Regions from separate parts of the Microbacterium sp. SORGH_AS_0505 genome, predicted to be linked through region 3. Evidence: predicted binding sites of a transcription regulator. Region 3 holds the regulator's gene; each other region holds the start of a gene.
The links. The regulator HrcA, encoded in region 3, represses chaperone genes, less so after heat shock. The targets are predictions, from matches to a motif close to TTNGCACTCGNNNNNNNCGAGTGCNAA.
Positions count from the first base shown of each region.

Region 1: the regulator HrcA is predicted to act here: its motif matches at 2,728-2,754, upstream of groES (co-chaperone GroES).
Region 2: the regulator HrcA is predicted to act here: its motif matches at 2,296-2,322, upstream of QE428_RS07635 (Hsp20/alpha crystallin family protein).
Region 4: the regulator HrcA is predicted to act here: its motif matches at 2,465-2,491, upstream of groL (chaperonin GroEL).

Region 1 is NZ_JAUTAT010000001.1:499,026-503,563, forward strand. Features, by position in the region: gene QE428_RS02465 (ABC transporter substrate-binding protein) at 1-1,118, opposite strand, end outside; gene rarD (EamA family transporter RarD) at 1,274-2,212, opposite strand; gene groES (co-chaperone GroES) at 2,343-2,639, opposite strand; gene QE428_RS02480 (SAM-dependent methyltransferase) at 2,791-3,990, shown strand; gene QE428_RS02485 (hypothetical protein) at 3,992-4,486, opposite strand; gene tsaD (tRNA (adenosine(37)-N6)-threonylcarbamoyltransferase complex transferase subunit TsaD) at 4,483-4,538, opposite strand, start outside.
Region 2 is NZ_JAUTAT010000001.1:1,553,733-1,558,270, reverse strand. Features, by position in the region: gene QE428_RS07645 (phosphatase PAP2 family protein) at 1-1,112, opposite strand, end outside; gene QE428_RS07640 (MarR family winged helix-turn-helix transcriptional regulator) at 1,288-1,716, shown strand; gene QE428_RS07635 (Hsp20/alpha crystallin family protein) at 1,787-2,236, opposite strand; gene QE428_RS07630 (prolyl oligopeptidase family protein) at 2,374-4,425, shown strand; gene QE428_RS07625 (DUF3459 domain-containing protein) at 4,471-4,538, shown strand, end outside.
Region 3 is NZ_JAUTAT010000001.1:2,272,559-2,277,096, forward strand. Features, by position in the region: gene hemW (radical SAM family heme chaperone HemW) at 1-995, shown strand, start outside; gene hrcA (heat-inducible transcriptional repressor HrcA) at 1,066-2,100, shown strand; gene dnaJ (molecular chaperone DnaJ) at 2,132-3,247, shown strand; partial or broken gene QE428_RS11195 (16S rRNA (uracil(1498)-N(3))-methyltransferase) at 3,250-3,988, shown strand; gene QE428_RS11200 (histidine triad nucleotide-binding protein) at 4,033-4,380, shown strand; gene QE428_RS11205 (PhoH family protein) at 4,331-4,538, shown strand, end outside.
Region 4 is NZ_JAUTAT010000001.1:110,694-115,231, reverse strand. Features, by position in the region: gene QE428_RS00650 (DMT family transporter) at 1-349, shown strand, start outside; gene msrB (peptide-methionine (R)-S-oxide reductase MsrB) at 363-773, opposite strand; gene QE428_RS00640 (DUF3263 domain-containing protein) at 862-1,122, shown strand; gene QE428_RS00635 (LytR C-terminal domain-containing protein) at 1,132-1,764, shown strand; gene QE428_RS00630 (cold-shock protein) at 1,897-2,100, shown strand; gene groL (chaperonin GroEL) at 2,559-4,178, shown strand; gene QE428_RS00620 (hypothetical protein) at 4,406-4,538, shown strand, end outside.

The DNA.
Region 1 (4,538 bases), 1.8 Mb from region 3:
GCGAACGTCGTGCACTTGGTGCCGTCACCGCTGCCGCCGGAGACCTCCTGCAGCTTGCCGGCGATCGCCGGGCCGGTGGCGTCGTTGGCCGCCAGCGCGCCGAGGGCCAGCAGGACGGCGGCGTCGTACGACTCAGCCGCGTAGGACTGGTCCTCGAGCTCGCTGTTACCCGCAGCGGTCCAGGCGGTGTTCAGCCGCTCGACGAAGTCGTCCTCGAGCACGGGTCCAGGGGTCGTGCCCTGAGCACCCTCGAGCGAGACGCTGACGTCGTCGCCCCACTGCTTGAGGTTTCCGTCGACCAGGTAGAAGTTCTTCGCGTCCTGACCGGCGTTGACCAGCAGCGGCGCGATCGTGGCGAACTCGTCGAACGTGATCGCGACGATGGCGTCGGGGTTCTCCGCGGCCACCGTGGCGACCTGGGCGTCGAACGAGGTGTCGCCGGTGTTGAACGAGGCCTCCGCGACCACCTCGCCTCCGGTGCCCTCGAACACCTCCTTGACCACGTTGCGCAGGCCCGTGCCGTACGCGTCGTTGATGTAGATGATGCCGATCGTGCTCTTGCCGTCTTCGGCGATCTTGTTCGCGAGGACCTCGCCCTGGAGCAGGTCGCTCGGCGCGGTGCGCCAGTAGAGGTTGTCGTCGTCCCAGTCGGTGAAGTCGGGCGACGTGTTGGCGGGCGAGAAGGTGATGATGCCCTCGGACACGTTGCTGTCCAGGAAGAGCTTGCTGACGCCGGATGCCGCGGCACCGATCATCGCCGAGACGCCCTCGTTCTGGAGGCGGGGCACGGTGGTCTCGTACGCCTTGTTGTCGGTGTCACCCGAGTCACCGGCGCTGAGGTCGACCGTGATGCCCTTCTTCGCCTCGTTGATCTCGTTGACGGCGAGGAGCACACCGGCCTCTTCGGGCGGGCCGAGGAAGGCGAGGCTTCCCGTCTGGGGCAGAACCGTCCCGAGCTTGAGCGTGAGCTCGTCGCGCTCGACGGCGGGGCCGCTGGAGGCCGAGGATGCCGGTGCGGTCGGGGAGCCGGCACAGCCGGCGAGGACGAGGGCGGTCGCGCTGGCGAGGGCGATGCCGCCCATGGCCTTCGCAACGCGCGATCGGGTGAAGACGGACATTGTGCTCCTTGCTGTGGTGACACGGGTCGAATCGGGCCCGGCCCGGTGTGATCAACCTAGCGGTGAGCCCGTCTCCGCAATGTTGCCGTTCGTTAACGATGTGCAACGAGGTGGGCACGCTCCCATAACGGCGGGGAAAGCGGCATCCGGCGGCGTCAGACCGGGTCGGGTACGGCTGTCACCGCGCGGGCACGTTCGCGGCGGGAGGCCAGGAGCGAGTCCACCGCGAACACCGCGATGGCGACCCAGACGAGACCGAATCCGATCCACCGCTCGAACGGCATGGGCTCCTGCAGGATGAGCACGCCCGTAAGGAACTGCATGACCGGCGCGATGAACTGCAGGATGCCGACCACGGTCAGCGACGTGCGCCTGGCACCGGCGGAGAAGAAGAGCAGCGGGATGGCGGTGACGGCGCCGGCGAGCAGGAGGAGGACCATGTGGCCGGAGCCTTCGCGCCCCATCGTGAGCCCCGACGTCACTCCGACCGCGACGAGCTGGATGACGGCGATGGGAACGAGCCAGAACGATTCGAGTGTGAGGCCGCTGACGGCATCCACCGAGGGTCCGATCCGCTTCTTGACGAGACCGTACGTCGCGAAACTCGCCGCGAGGGCGAGGGCGATCCACGGCACGTCTCCGACCGCGACGATGATGACGACGACGGCCGCGACGGCGATGCCGACGGCGACCCACTGCGCGGGGCGCAGGCGCTCCTTCAGAACGAGCACGCCGAGGAGGACGGTGGCGATCGGGTTGATGAAGTAGCCGAGGCTCGTCTCCACGACATGACCGGTCAGGGTGCCGATGAGGAACACCTGCCAGTTGACGTAGATGAGCAGGCCGGCGACGAGCGTCCAGAGCATGAGCCGTCGGTCCCGGAGGATGGCGCGCATCCGCCCCCAGCCGCGGGTGACGGCGATCAGCGCGACGCAGAAGACGAGGCTCAGCACGATGCGCCAGCCGACGACCTCCCACGGCGTCGTGGGGGCGAGGCTGACGAAGTAGAGCGGGAGGAAGCCCCAGAGAACGTAGGCCGAGAAGACGAAGACACCGCCGAGGGACTTCTCGCGGGCGGCATCCTCAGGTGTCATGAGTACGAGCCTACGACGGTCATGACACCGCCGTCAGCACCGTGACTGCCGACGTTCGCGCGGATCCTGCCAGGGGAAGACGCAGGGCCCGGATGCCGAAGCATCCGGGCCCTGTGAAAGGTGCTGCGTGTCAGCGGACGACGACCGCGAGGACGTCGCGAGCCGAGAGCACGAGGAACTCGTCGGCGCCGAACTTGACCTCGGTGCCGCCGTACTTGCTGTACAGAACGCGGTCGCCGACGGCGACGTCGAGCGGAACGCGGTTGCCGTTGTCGTCGATGCGGCCGGGGCCCACGGCCACGACCTCGCCCTCCTGGGGCTTCTCCTTGGCGGTGTCAGGGATGACCAGGCCACTTGCGGTGGTCTGCTCGGCCTCGACCTGCTTGATGACGATGCGGTCTTCGAGCGGCTTGATGGAAACCGACACGTTCTACCTCTTTCTTGCTGGTGGGGTCCTGCTTCAAGACTCATCAGCACTCGCTTACCGAGAGTGCTAACGAAAGTCTAGGGCGCGGCTGGCACTCATGCAACGCGAGTGCCAACAGTGATCGGGATGCCGGTGCGCCTAGGCTGGCCGGATGGAACAGGCCGAGCTGACCGCCCTCCTGACACCGCAGGGATTGCGCATGGTCGACGAGGTCGGACCCCTGGCATCCACCACCGAGGTCGCCGCCGCCGTCTCGCGTCTGCGCGCCGCGGGCCACTCCCCCGACCTGGTGTCCGCCGTCGTCGGACAGGCCCACCTGCGGGTGCGGGCCGCCGCGAAGTTCGGCCCGTTCGCGGACCGTATGCTCTTCACCCGCGCGGGACTCGAGCAGGCCACACGCCTCGAGGTCGCCGCGCGTCACGCGGGGCGATTCCGGGATGCCGGGGTGCAGCGCGTCGCGGACCTCGGCTGCGGCATCGGGGGCGATGCCCTCGGCCTGGCGGGCCTGGGGCTCGACGTCCTGGCCGTCGACGCGGATGAGACCACCGCAGCCCTGGCGGCTTACAACCTCGCACCGTTCGGCGAGGCGGTCACCATCCGGAGCGGCCTCGCCGAGGAGACCGACCTCGACGGCTGGGACGCCGTCTGGCTCGACCCGGCCCGCCGCACCGCGGGTCACTCCGAGACCTCGCGCACCCGGCCGGAGGACTGGTCGCCGTCGCTGGAGTGGGCTTTCGCACTGGCGGAGCGGATGCCGGTGGGCATCAAGCTCGGACCGGGACTCGACCGCGACCTCATCCCCGAAGGGGTGGAGGCGCAGTGGATCAGCGTCGACGGCTCGACCGTCGAGCTCGTGCTCTGGTCGGGGTCGCTGCGGCGCGAGGGTGTGCGGCGGTCGGCTCTCGTCATCCGCGGCGGTTCGGCAGCGGAGCTCGCCGCCCCGGCCGACTCCCCCGATGAGCCGGTCCGCGAGCTCGGCGCGTTCCTCCACGAACCGGAGGGCGCGGTCATCCGCGCTCGCCTGATCGGCGAGGTGGCGCGAGACCTGCACGCAGGCATGGTCGCCGACGGCATCGCCTACCTGACGTCGGATGCCGCGCTGACGAATCCGTTCGTGCAGTCGTTCCGCGTGCGCGAGGTCCTGCCGGTGAAGGTGCCGGCGATCAACGCCGCCCTGCAGGCGAACGGGATCGGCACCGTCGAGATCAAGAAGCGCGGCGTGGATGTCGATCCGGCGCAGTTCCGCCGCAAGCTCACGCTGCGCGGAGACGCGTCGGCGACGCTCATCCTCACGCGACTCGGCGAGGGTCCGAAGGCGAAGCGAGTCGCGGTTCTGGCCGACCGGGTCTGACTCAGCCGAAGAGCGCGCCCTGGGTCCCTGCCCACCACAGCCAGCCGGCGCTGTACAGGAGCGACCCGACGCTGAGTCCCAGGCCCCAGAGAGCTGTCTCGCGCTTCTCCCACGGGCGGCGGAGCGCGAGGACGGCGAGGACGACGCCGATCACCCCGACCGGGAAGCCCCAGCCGACGAAGCACGCGAGGATCAGGCCGAGCCCGCCGAACAGCACCGACCATCCGGCACTTCGCGGCAGCACCGGCGTCGGCGGGATCCACCGCACGTCGGGCGAGGCGTCCTCGGCCGGGTCCGGGTGCACCGCCAGGGGCGGGGCGACGGGGAGCGGTTGCGTCAGCTCGCGCCGGAAGCCGCCGCGGTGGGCACCGGGGAGGGCGGAGTCGGTCGGTGCGGGCGCGACGTCCTCCGACGCCGGCTCGACCACAGGCCCCTGAGACGGGGAGGCGGGACCCTGCGTCGAAGCGGTGGGGCGCGGCATCCGCTCGTCGGTCATGACGACGCCGCCACCTGGATCGTGGTGACCGGCAGGGTGGAGTCGGCACCGA
Region 2 (4,538 bases), 720 kb from region 3:
AGGTTCATCCGCTGCCAGCTCTCCTGCTCACCGACGTCGAGCGGGTTGCCCGAGTCGACCGCGGTCAGCGCGAGCACCTGACGGCGCTGTTCCGGCGTCAATCCCGGGTGAGCCGAGACGAGCAGCTCCTCCGCGCCGTCGGGCACCACGACGGGAACCCCCTTCGGGCCGGTGGCCGGGAATCCGTAGCCCAGGTGCTCCTGGTAATAGGCGAGCGCCTTGTCGGTCGTCAGGTACGGGACGTCCTTCTCGATGCAGTTCGCGAGTGTGTCACCACAGCCGCGCTCGAGGACGCCGCGCAACTCCTCGGCGGCTTCGCCCACCAACGACCGCATCGCGGGATCGGCGAGACGGAGCGCGATGATCTTCTGGCCCATCATCCGGCCGCTGATGACGTCGAGCGGGTAGTGCGCCCCCATCACGATGCGGTTGTTCCCGGCCTCGGCGGTGCGGGCCAGGATCTGCGGTGCGAGCTCGGGCAGCATCTCGGCGAGCGCCGTTCCCTGCCAGTACGCCTGCGACGTGTGGCCGGAGGGGAAGGAGCCGCTCGTGGAACCCCACGCGTCGCCGCCTTCTTTGTCTCGGTAGACGAGGTCCTTCGTCGTGTCGAGGCGGAGGTACGGCCGGTCGTAGTCGAAGAAGTTCTTCGGCGGATTGCTCGATGACGTCGAGCCGAGCTTGCCGCCTGCCTTGCTGAGGAGCCACGTGAGCTTGGGCAGCTCGCCCGCGGCCACCGCGTCGGCGTAGATCGCCCCGAGGTTCTCACCGAAGGCATCGCCCATGCTGACGGACATGTCGTCGTACTGGTCGACGATGGCCCGCTGAACCTGGGCATCGGATGCGGTCCGGTTGATCTCGCTCGTCAGCGCGTCGTTGTAGTCCATGACGGCCGCGTTGCCCGCCGGGCCGCGATCGATGCGGAGGCCGTCGAAGACGTCCATCATGCGGACCGACCAGTTGTCGGCACTGGGCGCCTTCGCGTCACCGGTCGACGCGGCGGCGTCCGACGCGTAGGTCGCCGTCTTCTGCTCCTCGGTGAAGCCGGCGGCCGCGAACGCGGGTCCGGCGGTCAGGGTGCAGGCGACGAGGACGCCGAGTCCGCCCATCGCCATCCCGGCACGAGTGCCTCGTCGTCTTGTCTGTCTCATCACGCTCACGGGCGCGCCTCGCTTCCATCGGGTGAGCCAGAATGCTTTCCTGAACGCGGGAACGGCGCGTGACGTCCGGGTGACCACGAAGCGACGAACCGCGCTCGTCGTGCGGGCACGCGACGATACAGTGGACGCCATGACCGATCGACGCCTCGCCATCGCGGCATGGGAGAGCCTCTTCCGCGCGCAGCACGAGGTTTTGGCCGAGATCTCACAGGACTTCGACGACGACGACCTCTCCAGCGCGGAGTACGACGTCCTCCTCACCGTGACCCGATGCGACGAGCACACGGCGCGACTTCGCGACGTCACCGCGAACATGCTGATCAGCCAGCCCAGCGTGTCCCGCCTCGTGGATCGGATGGTAGCTCGGGGTCTCGTCGCCAAATGCCCGGACCCCCAAGACGGTCGCGGCGCGATCCTGCGCGCCACGGAGAAGGGCGCGGCGACGTTCCGCCGCATGGCCACTGCTCATGGCCGAACGATCGCCGAGCGGATGTCGGTGCTCACCGACGACGAACTCGCCCAGCTCGAGAAGCTGACGGCGCGTCTGCGCGGAGTGTGACCGCAGACGAATCGCCCCGCATCCGACACGGGATGCGGGGCGATTCGTCAGAGCGGGAGCGCTCCGCCGATCACTGGTCGATCGGCTGCGGCTCGCTCTCGTGGGTCGCGATGGTCGGGGCCGACCCCTCAGCGACGACCTCGACCTTGCGCGGCTTGGCCTTCTCGCTCACCGGGATCGTGACGGTCAGCACGCCGTTGTTGTAGGTCGCGGTGATGGCGTCGGTGTCGATGCCCTGGCCGAGGTTCAACTGGCGCAGGAAGCTCGCGGTCTCGCGCTCGCGCGTGATCCACTTCACCCCGTCGGCAGCGCCCACCGTGCGCTCGGCGCGGATGGTAAGCAGCTGGCCGTCGACGTCGATGTCGACCGAGCCCGGGTCGATGCCCGGCAGGTCGGCATTCAGGACGTAGTGGTCGCCGTCGCGGTACAGGTCCATCGGCATCCGTCGCGGGCCGCGGCGCGTGTCGAAGAGGGTCGACGCGATGCGGTCGAGGTCACGGAACGGGTCGTAGGTTGCCATGATTCTCCCTTGGTGATGTGGTCTCAAAGTTGAGCCCTTGTGGCTCAAGTACGTTCAGATTAGCACTCTGACCCCTCGAGTGCCAACGGTTCTCGCACGGCGAACGTCTGCGCCGAGGACGGCCTTAGGCTGGCGACATGAGCGCCTCCGAGACCGCCCCCGAGCCCGCCGACCCGTTCCTCTGGCTGGAGGAGATCGACGGACCCGAGGCCCGCGCCTGGGCAGCCGAACGGACCGCCGAGACCGAGGCGGCCTTCTCGGGCGACACCCGCACCGCGCTCGAGCGCCGCCTGACCGGCATCCTTCAGGACCCCGATCGACTCGTCGTCCCGAGCCGCCACGGCGATCTCATGTACGACCTGTGGCGGGATGCCGCGAACCCCCGCGGCCTGTGGCGACGGACATCCCGCGCCGCCTTCGCAGCGGGCGAACCGACCTGGGAGGTGCTGCTCGACGTCGACGCGCTCGGCCGCGAGGAAGGCGTGGCGTGGGCGTTCGCGGGCGCGGCTCACGGACCTGCGGGCAGCGGGCGGGCGCTCGTGCGGCTGAGCCCCGACGGCGGCGACGCCACCGTCGTGCGCGAGTTCGACCTCGACGCACGTCGTTTCGTCGACGACACCCCGTTCGCCCTCGACGCCGAGAAGACGATGATCGCGTGGGTCGACCGCGACACCCTGCTCGTCGCCACCGCACTGCACGGCGGCGGCGTGACCGACTCGGGGTATCCGATCAGCGCCCGCGCCTGGCGACGGGGCGAGTCGCTCGCGGACGCGCCGCCCATCGTGACGGGTGTCGCCTCGGACGTCGGCGTGTTCGCGCACGTCGACCGCACCGGCGGTACGGCGACGCCGATCGTGGTCATCGCGCACGACTTCTTCCACTCCGAATCGTGGGTCTGGGACAGCGGCGAGCCGCGTCTGATCGCCGTGCCGCAGGACGCGAACGTCGATGTTCACGGCGACCTCGTCACCGTGCGGACCACGACCCCGTGGCGCATCGGCGAGACGACGCATCCGTCGGGCACCCTCCTCATCGGTCCACTCGAGACCGTCACGGAGGGCGACGGGTCGAACCTGCGCGTCGCCTTCGCCCCGAGCGACACGGCGGTGCTCGAAACGTGGACATGGACCCGCACGCGCCTGGTCCTGACGATCCTCGACCGCGTGCAGAGCCGGCTCGTGTCGCTCGATCCCGAGACGCTGACCGGAGTCGACATCGACCTGGGCCTCGGCGACGCCGACCTCTTCAGCGCGAGCGTCGCCACCGCCGACGACGACGAGGACGACGAGCTGTGGGTGGTCGCTCGCGGCTTCCTCACTCCCCCGACGCTCCTGGTGATCGCCCCCGGCGCCGAGCCCCGCGTCGTCGACCGCAGCCGCCCCACCTTCGACGCGTCCGGACTCGTCGCGGAGCAGCACTGGGCGACGTCGGCCGACGGCACGCGCGTGCCCTACTTCGAGGTCGGTCCGCGGGAGCGCTCCGGCACTCTCCCCGTCCTCATGAACGGCTACGGCGGGTTTGAGCACGCGCTCACCCCGGAGTATCCGACGATCGTCGGCCCCGCCTGGCTCGAGGAGGGACGCGTGTACGTCGTCGCGAACATCCGCGGCGGCGGGGAGTTCGGACCCGAGTGGCACCTGGCCGCCCTGCGCGAGAACCGCCACCGCGCATACGAGGACTTCGCCGCCGTCTCGCGCGACCTCGTCGCACGCGGCGTCTCGACCCCCGACCGCATCGCCTGCCACGGCCGCAGCAACGGCGGCCTGCTCGTCGGCAACATGCTGACCCAGTACCCCGACGACTTCGGGGCGATCGTCTGCGGCGTGCCCCTCCTCGACATGAGGCGGTACACGCGACTGTCGGCCGGTGCCAGTTGGATCGCGGAATACGGCGACCCCGACGACCCGGCCGAGTGGGAGTTCGTGAAGACCTTCTCGCCGTATCACCTCATCGAGCCCGGGCGGCGGTACCCGGCATCCCTCATCTACGCGGCCGCGAGCGACGACCGGGTCGGCCCCGTGCAGGCGCGCAAGATGGCGGCGCGGCTGGCGGACGAGACGGATGCCGAGGTGCACTACCTCGAGCCCATCGAGGGCGGTCACTCCGGGGCCATCGACGCGGCGTCGACCGCGGCGTTGCACGCGACGATCCACGCGTTCCTCGACCGCACGGTGGCGCGCGCCGACTGAGCGGCGGGGGCCCGCCCTCTACGCTGGGGGCGGGAGGTCCACCGCATGAGCACCATCGGGGCCGTCGAGGATGACCTCGCGGCGACGCTGTCCGCTGTCGCGGAGCGCGTCCG
Region 3 (4,538 bases):
GTGAGGTCCTCGCGGCACAGGGACCCCTGCGTCCGGCTCGCACCGTCTTCTTCGGGGGTGGCACCCCCACGCTCCTTCCGCCGGGCGACCTCGCGCGCATGCTCGACGGCATCCGGGGAACCTTCGGTCTCGCGGACGGCGCCGAGGTCACGGTCGAGGCGAACCCCGACACGCTGACCGATGAGGTCGCGCAGACCCTTGCCGCTGCCGGCGTCACACGGTTCTCGATCGGGATGCAGTCGTCCGTGCCGCACGTCCTCGCGGCACTCGACCGCACGCACGACCCCGCGAACATCGCGACGGCCGTCGCGGCGGCGCGGAAGGCCGGGCTCGCGGTCAGCCTCGATCTCATCTACGGCGCGCCGGGGGAGTCGCTCGAGGACTGGCGCACCTCGCTCGAGACGGCGATCGCGCTCGCACCTGATCACATCTCGGCGTACGCCCTCATCGTGGAGGACGGGACGAAGCTCGAGCGCCAGATCCGCCGCGGCGAGGTACCCGCCCCCGACGACGATCTGCAGGCCGACATGTACGAGCTCGCCGACGAGCTGCTCGCGGCAGCCGGTTACGGCTGGTACGAGGTCTCGAACTGGTCGACGACTCCCGCCCAGCGCTCCCGCCACAACCTGTCGTACTGGCGGGGTCAGGACTGGTGGGGCTACGGCCCCGGTGCCCACAGCCACGTCGGCGGGCTGCGCTGGTGGAACGTCAAGCACCCCGCCGCGTACGCGCAGCGCCTGGCGCTGGGGGAGTCCCCGGCGGCGGGACGGGAGCGACCGGATGCCGAGGCCCGCCGCCTCGAGGTCATCCTGCTCCGCTCGCGCATCGTCGACGGTGTCGCGGTCGACGAGGCGACCGTCGCGGGGCGGCGGAACGTGGCATCCCTCATCGCCGACGGACTCGTCGACGGCGCTGAGGCCGTCCGCGGGCGCGTCGTCCTCACCAGGCGCGGGCGGCTCCTGGCCGACGCCGTCGTCCGCGCGCTCACCGCGTGATCCGAGCAGATCGCTTCTCGCGCGATAGAATTGGCACTCCCAGAACGAGAGTGCCAGCGGAGGAGGGGTGATGGTCTCGGAACGCGGTCTCCAGGTGTTGCGTGCGATCGTGCAGGACTACGTCGACACGCGCGAGCCGGTCGGCAGCAAGGCGATCGTCGACCGTCACCAGTTCGGCGTGTCGGCTGCGACCATCCGCAACGACATGGCGCTCCTCGAGGACGAGGAACTCATCACCGCGCCGCACACCTCGTCGGGCCGCGTGCCCACCGACAAGGGCTACCGCGTCTTCGTCGACCACCTCGCCGACGTCCGTCCGCTCACGTCGGCGCAGCGCTCGGCGATCGGGTCCTTCCTCGAGGACACCGGTGACCTCGACGATCTGCTCGTCCGGACGGTCCGCACCCTCACCCGGCTGACGGGCCAGGTTGCGATCGTGCAGTACCCGTCCTTCTCGCGGGCGAACATCTCCCACGTCGAGGTCGTGCACCTCGGCGGCACGCGCCTCGTCCTCATCGTCGTGACCGATACCGGCCGGGTCTCGCAGCGCGTCGTCTTCCTCGCGACCGAGCCGTCGGCGGACGAGGCGTCGCAGCTCAAGCTCGCGATGGCGACGCTCCTCACCGGGAAGAGCGTCAAGGACGGCGTTGCAGCGATCGCCCGCATCCTCGAGGAGAACACCGCTGTCCCGCGGGAGGAGAACCGCCGCATCGTGCTGCGCGCGATCGGCGAGGAGCTCGACGAGTTCCGTCAGGACCGCATGGTGATGGCAGGATCGGCGACCCTCGCGCGACGCGAGTCGGATTTCCGCGGCAGCATCTATCCCCTCCTCGAGGCGATCGAGGAGCAGGTGACCCTTCTGCGTCTGATGGGCGAGATGGTCGCCGACGATCGCGGACTGGCGACCAGCATCGGGCGCGAGAACGAGCCGTTCGGACTGTCCGAGGCATCCATCGTCGCGGGCGAGTACGACGCCGGGGGTTCTCACGCCCGCATCGGCGTGCTCGGGCCCACACGGATGGACTACCCCACGAATCTCGCGGCGGTTCGCGCCGTCGCGCACTATCTGACGCGATTGCTCGAAGAAGACGAGACGTCGCGCTGAACGAATCGGCCCGCGGGCCGGAGAGGTGATTGTGGCTGACCACTACGAGGTCCTGGGCGTCGCGCGTGACGCGAGCCCCGAGGAGATCAAGAAGGCATACCGGCGTCTGGCGCGCCAGCTGCACCCGGATGTGAACCCCGGAGAGGATGCGTCCGAGCAGTTCAAGCTCGTGACGCACGCATACGACGTGCTGAGCGACCCCGATCAGCGCCAGCGCTACGACATGGGCGGCGACGCCGACGGCTTCGGCGGGGCCGGTGCCGGCTTCGGCGGCTTCAGCGACATCTTCGAGAGCTTCTTCGGGGGCGGCGGAGGCGGAACCCGCGCGGGACGGCCCCGGTCCCGTCGCGAGCGCGGTCAGGATGCCCTCGTCCGCGTCGACCTCGACCTCGGCGACGTCGTCTTCGGCGTCCACCGCGATATCGAGGTCGACACCGCCGTCCTCTGCGAGACCTGCCAGGGCTCGTGCTGCCAGCCGGGCACCCAGCCGGTCACGTGCGACATCTGCCACGGATCGGGCCAGATCCAGCGGACGGTCCGGAGCCTCCTCGGCAACGTCGTCACCTCCCAGCCCTGCACCACGTGCCAGGGGTACGGCACGACCATCCCGTACCCGTGCTCCACCTGCCAGGGCCAGGGCCGTGTGCGCGCGCGCCGCACCGTGTCGATCGACATTCCCGCCGGTGTCGAGACCGGTCTGCGCCTCCAGCTCCCCGGTTCGGGCGAGGTCGGCCCCGCCGGCGGTCCGAACGGCGACCTGTACCTCGAGGTCACCGTCGCCCCGCACGACGTATTCAGCCGTGACGGCGACGACCTGCTCGCGACCCTCGAGGTCTCGATGGTCGACGCGATCCTCGGCACGAGCGTCACGATCGACTCGCTCGACGGCTCGGTCGACCTCGACATCCGCTCCGGCGTCCAGGCGGGCGACGAGCTCACGATCCGCGGCCGGGGGATCACGCCTCTCCGCGGCGACCAGCGCGGCGACCTCCGCGTCGGCGTGCAGGTCGTCACTCCCTCGCACCTCGACCCCAAGTCCCGGGCTCTCGTGCAGGAGCTCGCGAAGCGGATGCGTCCGGCGCCGCCGCACCTGGCGGAGTTCCACCCCGGCCTGTTCTCCAAGCTCCGCGGCAAGTTCAAGCGCTGATCGTGGCCCTCCACTTCCTGATCGAGGATGCCGGGTCCGCCGGTCCGGGCGATGTCGTCCGGTTGACGGGGGCCGAAGCCCACCACGCCGCGGCCGTCCGCCGCATCCGCGTGGGCGAGGCGGTCACGGTCGGCGACGGCCGCGGCGTGTGGCTGAGCGGGACGGTGTCCGAGGCCGCCCCGAAGGAGGTCTCGGTGGAGCTCTCCGGTCGTACGTCGGTGCCGCCGGCGTCGCCGCGCACCGTCCTCGTCCAGGCCCTCGCGAAGGGCGACCGCGACGAGCTCGCCGTACAGGCCGCGACGGAGCTCGGTGTCGATGCGATCACGCCGTGGCAGGCCGCCCGTTCGGTCTCGCGGTGGGAGGGCCCGAAGGTCGCCAAGGGCGTCGCGCGCTGGGAGACCATCGCCCGGGAGGCGGCGAAGCAGGCCCACCGGCCCTGGCTCGCCGACCTCGACCAGCCGGTGACCACGCGGGAGCTGGCGGCACGTGCCCGGGACGCGCGGATGCTGGTGCTCGAACCCACGGCATCCGTCGCCCTGTCGCGCATAGAGATCGATGCGGACGACGCGAGCGACGTGATCCTCGTCGTGGGGCCTGAAGGGGGCATCTCGCCCGAGGAACTCGATCTGCTGCAGGCCGCGGGCGCGACGCTGGTGCGGCTCGGCGACACGGTGCTGCGCACCCTCCACAGCGGGTCCTGCTGCCCTCGCGGTCGTCAATGCCGCCCTCGGTCGCTGGTGAGGCGGCCCCGACCGGCGCGGGAAGGCGCTGAGTAGACTGGGGGGATGAGCGAGCCATCGGTGTTCACCCGCATCCTCCGGGGTGAGATCCCCTCCGAGATCGTCGCCGAGACCGACAATGCGTTCGCGATCCGCGATATCGCCCCGCAGGCACCCGTCCATCTCCTCGTGATCCCCAAGACCGAGGACTACCGCGACGTGGTCGAGCTCGCGGCAGGCGACCCCGCCCTCCTCGCCGAGCTGATCGGCCTCGCGAACAGCGTCGCCGCCGAGCACGCCGGCGGAGACTTCAGACTCGTATTCAACACCGGCCCCGATGCCGGACAGACCGTGTTCCACGTCCATGCACACGTGCTGGGCGGGGGGCTCACGGAAGGGAGCCTCGGTGGCTGACAGCGCCGAACCCACCGTCGCGCACATCTACGCCGACGGTGTCGCCATGGTGCAGCTACTCGGTCCGCAGGACCGTCTGCTGCGCACCGTGGAACGCGAACACCCCGACGTGCAGGTGCACGTCCGCGGCAACGAGATCACCCTCACCGGTGACGAGG
Region 4 (4,538 bases), 2.2 Mb from region 3:
TTTGACGGCGACCCTCGTCAACTTCATCGTCGGCACCGTCATCCTCACGGTGCTCGCCGTCATCGTCACGCTCGTCAGCGGACCACCCGCGACGCCCCCGGGGGAGCCGTGGCTCTACCTCGGAGGCGTCTTGGGCGTCACCTACATCGTGATGTCCGCCGCGATCGTGGCGCGGACGGGGGTGCTGCTGTTCGGCCTGGCGGCCGTCTCGGGTCAGCTCGTCGCCTCGCTGGCCCTCGACGCCCTCTGGCCCGCGCCTGCCGGTCCTGGACTCCTCGTCGAGGCGATCACCGTCGTGATCGGCCTCGCGTCGGTGTCCGTCGCCGCCTTCTGGCGCGTGCGGCGCTGATCGCCGCGGTCGATCAGGCCTCGTCACCCTTCGGGGTGAACGAGAGCGACAGCGAGTTCATGCAGTACCGGTCGCCGGTCGGGGTGCCGAACCCGTCGGGGAACACGTGCCCCAGGTGCGATCCGCAGTTGGCGCAGCGCACCTCGGTGCGGACCATGCCGTGGCTGTTGTCCTCGATCAGCTCGACCGCCTCGGGGCGGACCGACTCGTAGAAGCTCGGCCACCCGCAGTGCGAGTCGAACTTCGTGCCGCTCTGGAACAGCTCCGACCCGCAGGCGGCGCAGGTGTAGAACCCGGCACGATCCTCATCGAGGAGTTCGCCGGTCCACGCGCGCTCCGTTCCGGACTGACGCAGGACGGCGTACTGCTCGGGCGTCAGCTCCTCGCGCCACTGCTCATCGGTCTTCTCCACGCGATAGCTCATGTGTTTCTTCCTTCCCTCGTCCTATTCAACCGGACGAACCGCCCGGATGTTCCGTGGTGTCGCCCGGTGACGGTCGTACGGTGGGGGAGTGCCCCTCGCCGACCGTGACCGCGACATCCTCGACTTCGAGGCGCGGTGGCACGGTCACTCGGGTGCGAAGGAGGAGGCTGTGCGGGCCGAGCTGTCGCTGACGCCCGCGCGGTACTACCAGCTCCTCGGTCGCATCCTCGAGTCCGCGGATGCCGTCGCCCACGATCCGGTGCTCGTCCACCGGCTCCGGCGGCTCCAGGCGGCGCAGGAGCGCGAGCGGCGCAGCCGCGCCGGAATCCTCCCGGCCTCGGCCCGGTAGGATCCTCGGGTGCCGTCTCCGACTTCCCCGACCGAGCCTGAGCAGCCCGCCCCGACGGATCCTTCCGCTTCGCAGGGCCGGTCCGCCACCACGGATCGCTTCGACGACCTCCCCGCCGGTTCCGCACGCGTGGGCGCGCATCGCGCCGAGGCGCCGCGCCTGCGCGTGGGGGTGATCGTGCTGTGGTCCGTCGTCGCGACGGTGGCGATCGTGGCCGCAGGTGTGTTCGGCACCCTGTACGCCACCGGGCGGTTCGACGCCGCTCCGGTGCCAGCCTCCACCGGCACGGCCGCTGTCGTCGCGCCCCGCGTCGACACCTCCTACCAGGTGCTCGTTCTGAACGCGACGGCGGAGAACGGACTCGGGGCCAAGGTGCGCGACGACGTCGTCGCTGCAGGATGGGATGCCGCGGACGTCGAGGCGAGCAACGCGAGCTCGAACGACTTCCCGACGACGACGGTCTACTACGGTACGGCGACCGACGAGGCCGCCGCCCGAGGGCTCGCGGACGCCATCGGTGGAGCGGACGTCTCCCTCGATGACACGTACCAGGTGGTGGCGCCGCCCGAGACGACGGATGCCGGCGGGACCAGCCGACCGCAGCTGGTGATCGTCGTGGGGCTCGATTTCGGCTCGGAGTGAGCCCCGCGCGACGCGATGTGTTTCGCCGTCGTAAACACTTCGGTGCACGGGTGTCAACAAAGCGTGGAACCGCGGATTCGGGCCTGGGCGCGTGGCTAGCATTTCGATGTCCCACAGCTTCAGGAGATTCGCATGACCCAGGGAACCGTCAAATGGTTCAACGCCGAGAAGGGCTTCGGCTTCATCACCCTCGGTGACGGACAGGACGTCTTCGTCCACTACTCCAACATCGACATGTCGGGCTTCCGCGTCCTCGAGGAGGGGCAGGCCGTCGAGTTCACCGTCGGCAGCGGCCAGAAGGGCCCGCAGGCCGAGTCCGTCCGCGTCGTCGCCTGACGAGTCTCAGCTCTCGTACCGGCGGAGGAACGTTCCGCTCACCTCGGCGGGATTCAGCTCCGTCGCGGACCTGCTGAAACGCTGCGGACACGGCGTCGAAGTGCGGCCATCCGGCGAGTCCGTGGCGCCACTCGGCGGTGTCCCACCGCAGGTAGGCGTCGCATCTCCTCGCGGTTGACGGCATATCCTCGTGCAGCGTTTCGCACGCCGTTGATCCCCGCGATGAAGCGGCCCCGACGATCGTCGGCATCGTTCCTCCACGCGGTGATCGGGCTGTGCGTGCGGCCCGCGGCGCGATGTCGTCACGGTAGCGCGAGTCGGTGTCGCACGGCTTGCACTCGCTATGGTCGAGTGCCAGAATGATTTAGCACTCACTCATCCTGAGTGCCAGAACGATCCCGCTCCCAGTCCCTGGGGGCACGGTACTGAACCTCACGTCCGGGAGGGACGACACACTTATGGCAAAGATCATCGCTTTCGACGAGGAGGCCCGCCGCGGCCTCGAGCGCGGCCTCAACACCCTGGCCGACGCCGTCAAGGTGACGCTCGGCCCCCGCGGCCGCAACGTCGTGCTCGAGAAGAAGTGGGGCGCCCCCACGATCACGAACGACGGCGTGTCGATCGCCAAGGAGATCGAGCTCGACGACCCGTACGAGAAGATCGGCGCGGAGCTCGTCAAGGAGGTCGCCAAGAAGACCGACGACGTCGCCGGTGACGGCACGACGACCGCCACGGTCCTCGCCCAGGCGCTCGTGCGCGAAGGTCTGCGCAACGTCGCAGCCGGCGCCGACCCCATCTCGCTCAAGAAGGGCATCGAGAAGGCCGTCAAGGCTCTCTCCGACGAGCTGCTCGCCGGCGCGAAGGAGATCGAGACCAAGGACCAGATCGCGGCGACGGCATCCATCTCGGCTGCCGACCCCGAGATCGGCGCCCTGATCGCCGAGGCCATCGACAAGGTGGGCAAGGAAGGCGTCGTCACCGTCGAGGAGTCCAACACCTTCGGCACCGAGCTCGAGCTCACCGAGGGTATGCGCTTCGACAAGGGCTACATCAACCCCTACTTCGTCACCGACGCCGACCGTCAGGAAGCCGTCTTCGAGGACCCCTACATCCTCATCGCGAACCAGAAGATCTCGAACATCAAGGACCTTCTCCCCGTCGTCGACAAGGTGATCCAGGAGGGCAAGGAGCTCCTGATCATCGCCGAGGACGTCGAGGGTGAGGCTCTCGCGACGCTCGTGCTCAACAAGATCCGCGGCATCTTCAAGTCGGCTGCCGTCAAGGCTCCCGGCTTCGGCGACCGTCGCAAGGCTCAGCTCCAGGACATCGCGATCCTCACCGGCGGCCAGGTCATCACCGAGGAGGTCGGTCTCAAGCTCGAGAACGCCACCCTCGACCTGCTCGGCCGTGCCCGCAAGGTCATCATCACCAAGGACGAGACCACGATCGTCGAGGGTGCCGGCGAGGCATCGCAGATCGAGGGTCGCGTGACCCAGATCCGCCGCGAGATCGACAACACCGACAGCGACTACGACCGCGAGAAGCTCCAGGAGCGCCTCGCGAAGCTCGCTGGTGGCGTGGCCGTCATCAAGGCCGGTGCGGCGACCGAGGTCGAGCTCAAGGAGCGCAAGCACCGCATCGAGGACGCCGTCCGCAACGCGAAGGCAGCCGTCGAGGAGGGCATCGTCCCCGGTGGTGGCGTCGCGCTCATCCAGGCCGGCGAAAAGGCGTTCGCCAAGCTCGAGCTCGTCGGTGACGAGGCGACCGGTGCGAACATCGTCAAGGTCGCCATCCAGGCGCCGCTGAAGCAGATCGCCCTCAACGCCGGCCTCGAGCCGGGCGTCGTGTCGAACAAGGTCGCCGAGCTCCCCGCGGGCCAGGGCCTGAACGCCGCGACCGGTGAGTACGTCGACATGTTCGCCGCGGGCATCATCGATCCGGCCAAGGTCACCCGCTCGGCGCTGCAGAACGCCGCGTCGATCGCCGGCCTCTTCCTCACCACCGAGGCAGTCGTCGCCGACAAGCCCGAGAAGGCGGCGGCTCCGGCCGGCGACCCGACCGGCGGCATGGACTTCTGATCCAGCGCTGACAGTCAGCACGAAGGGCCCCTCCTCCGGGAGGGGCCCTTCGTCGTTCCCGGGCGCCGGATGGCCGCCGCAGCGTCCCGTGCGGAATGTCAAGGGAGCACCCGCTCCGGTGGCAGGAGTCCATTGTGGGCGGTGAGGCGTCGTCCACGCCGTACACGGTGGCCGTCATCGCGCAGCGTCGCACGGGCCTCATCACATCGATCCGAGGAGAGGTTCCCATGGCAGACCACGATGACTCCGCCGTCGTCGGCGACGACGCGCAATCCCCGCAGAACGGTTCGGACAGCGACGGGTCTGAGAAGCCGGGCGGCCTCGGGAAGGACGGCACCATCCCCGCCGATCCCGACGGCG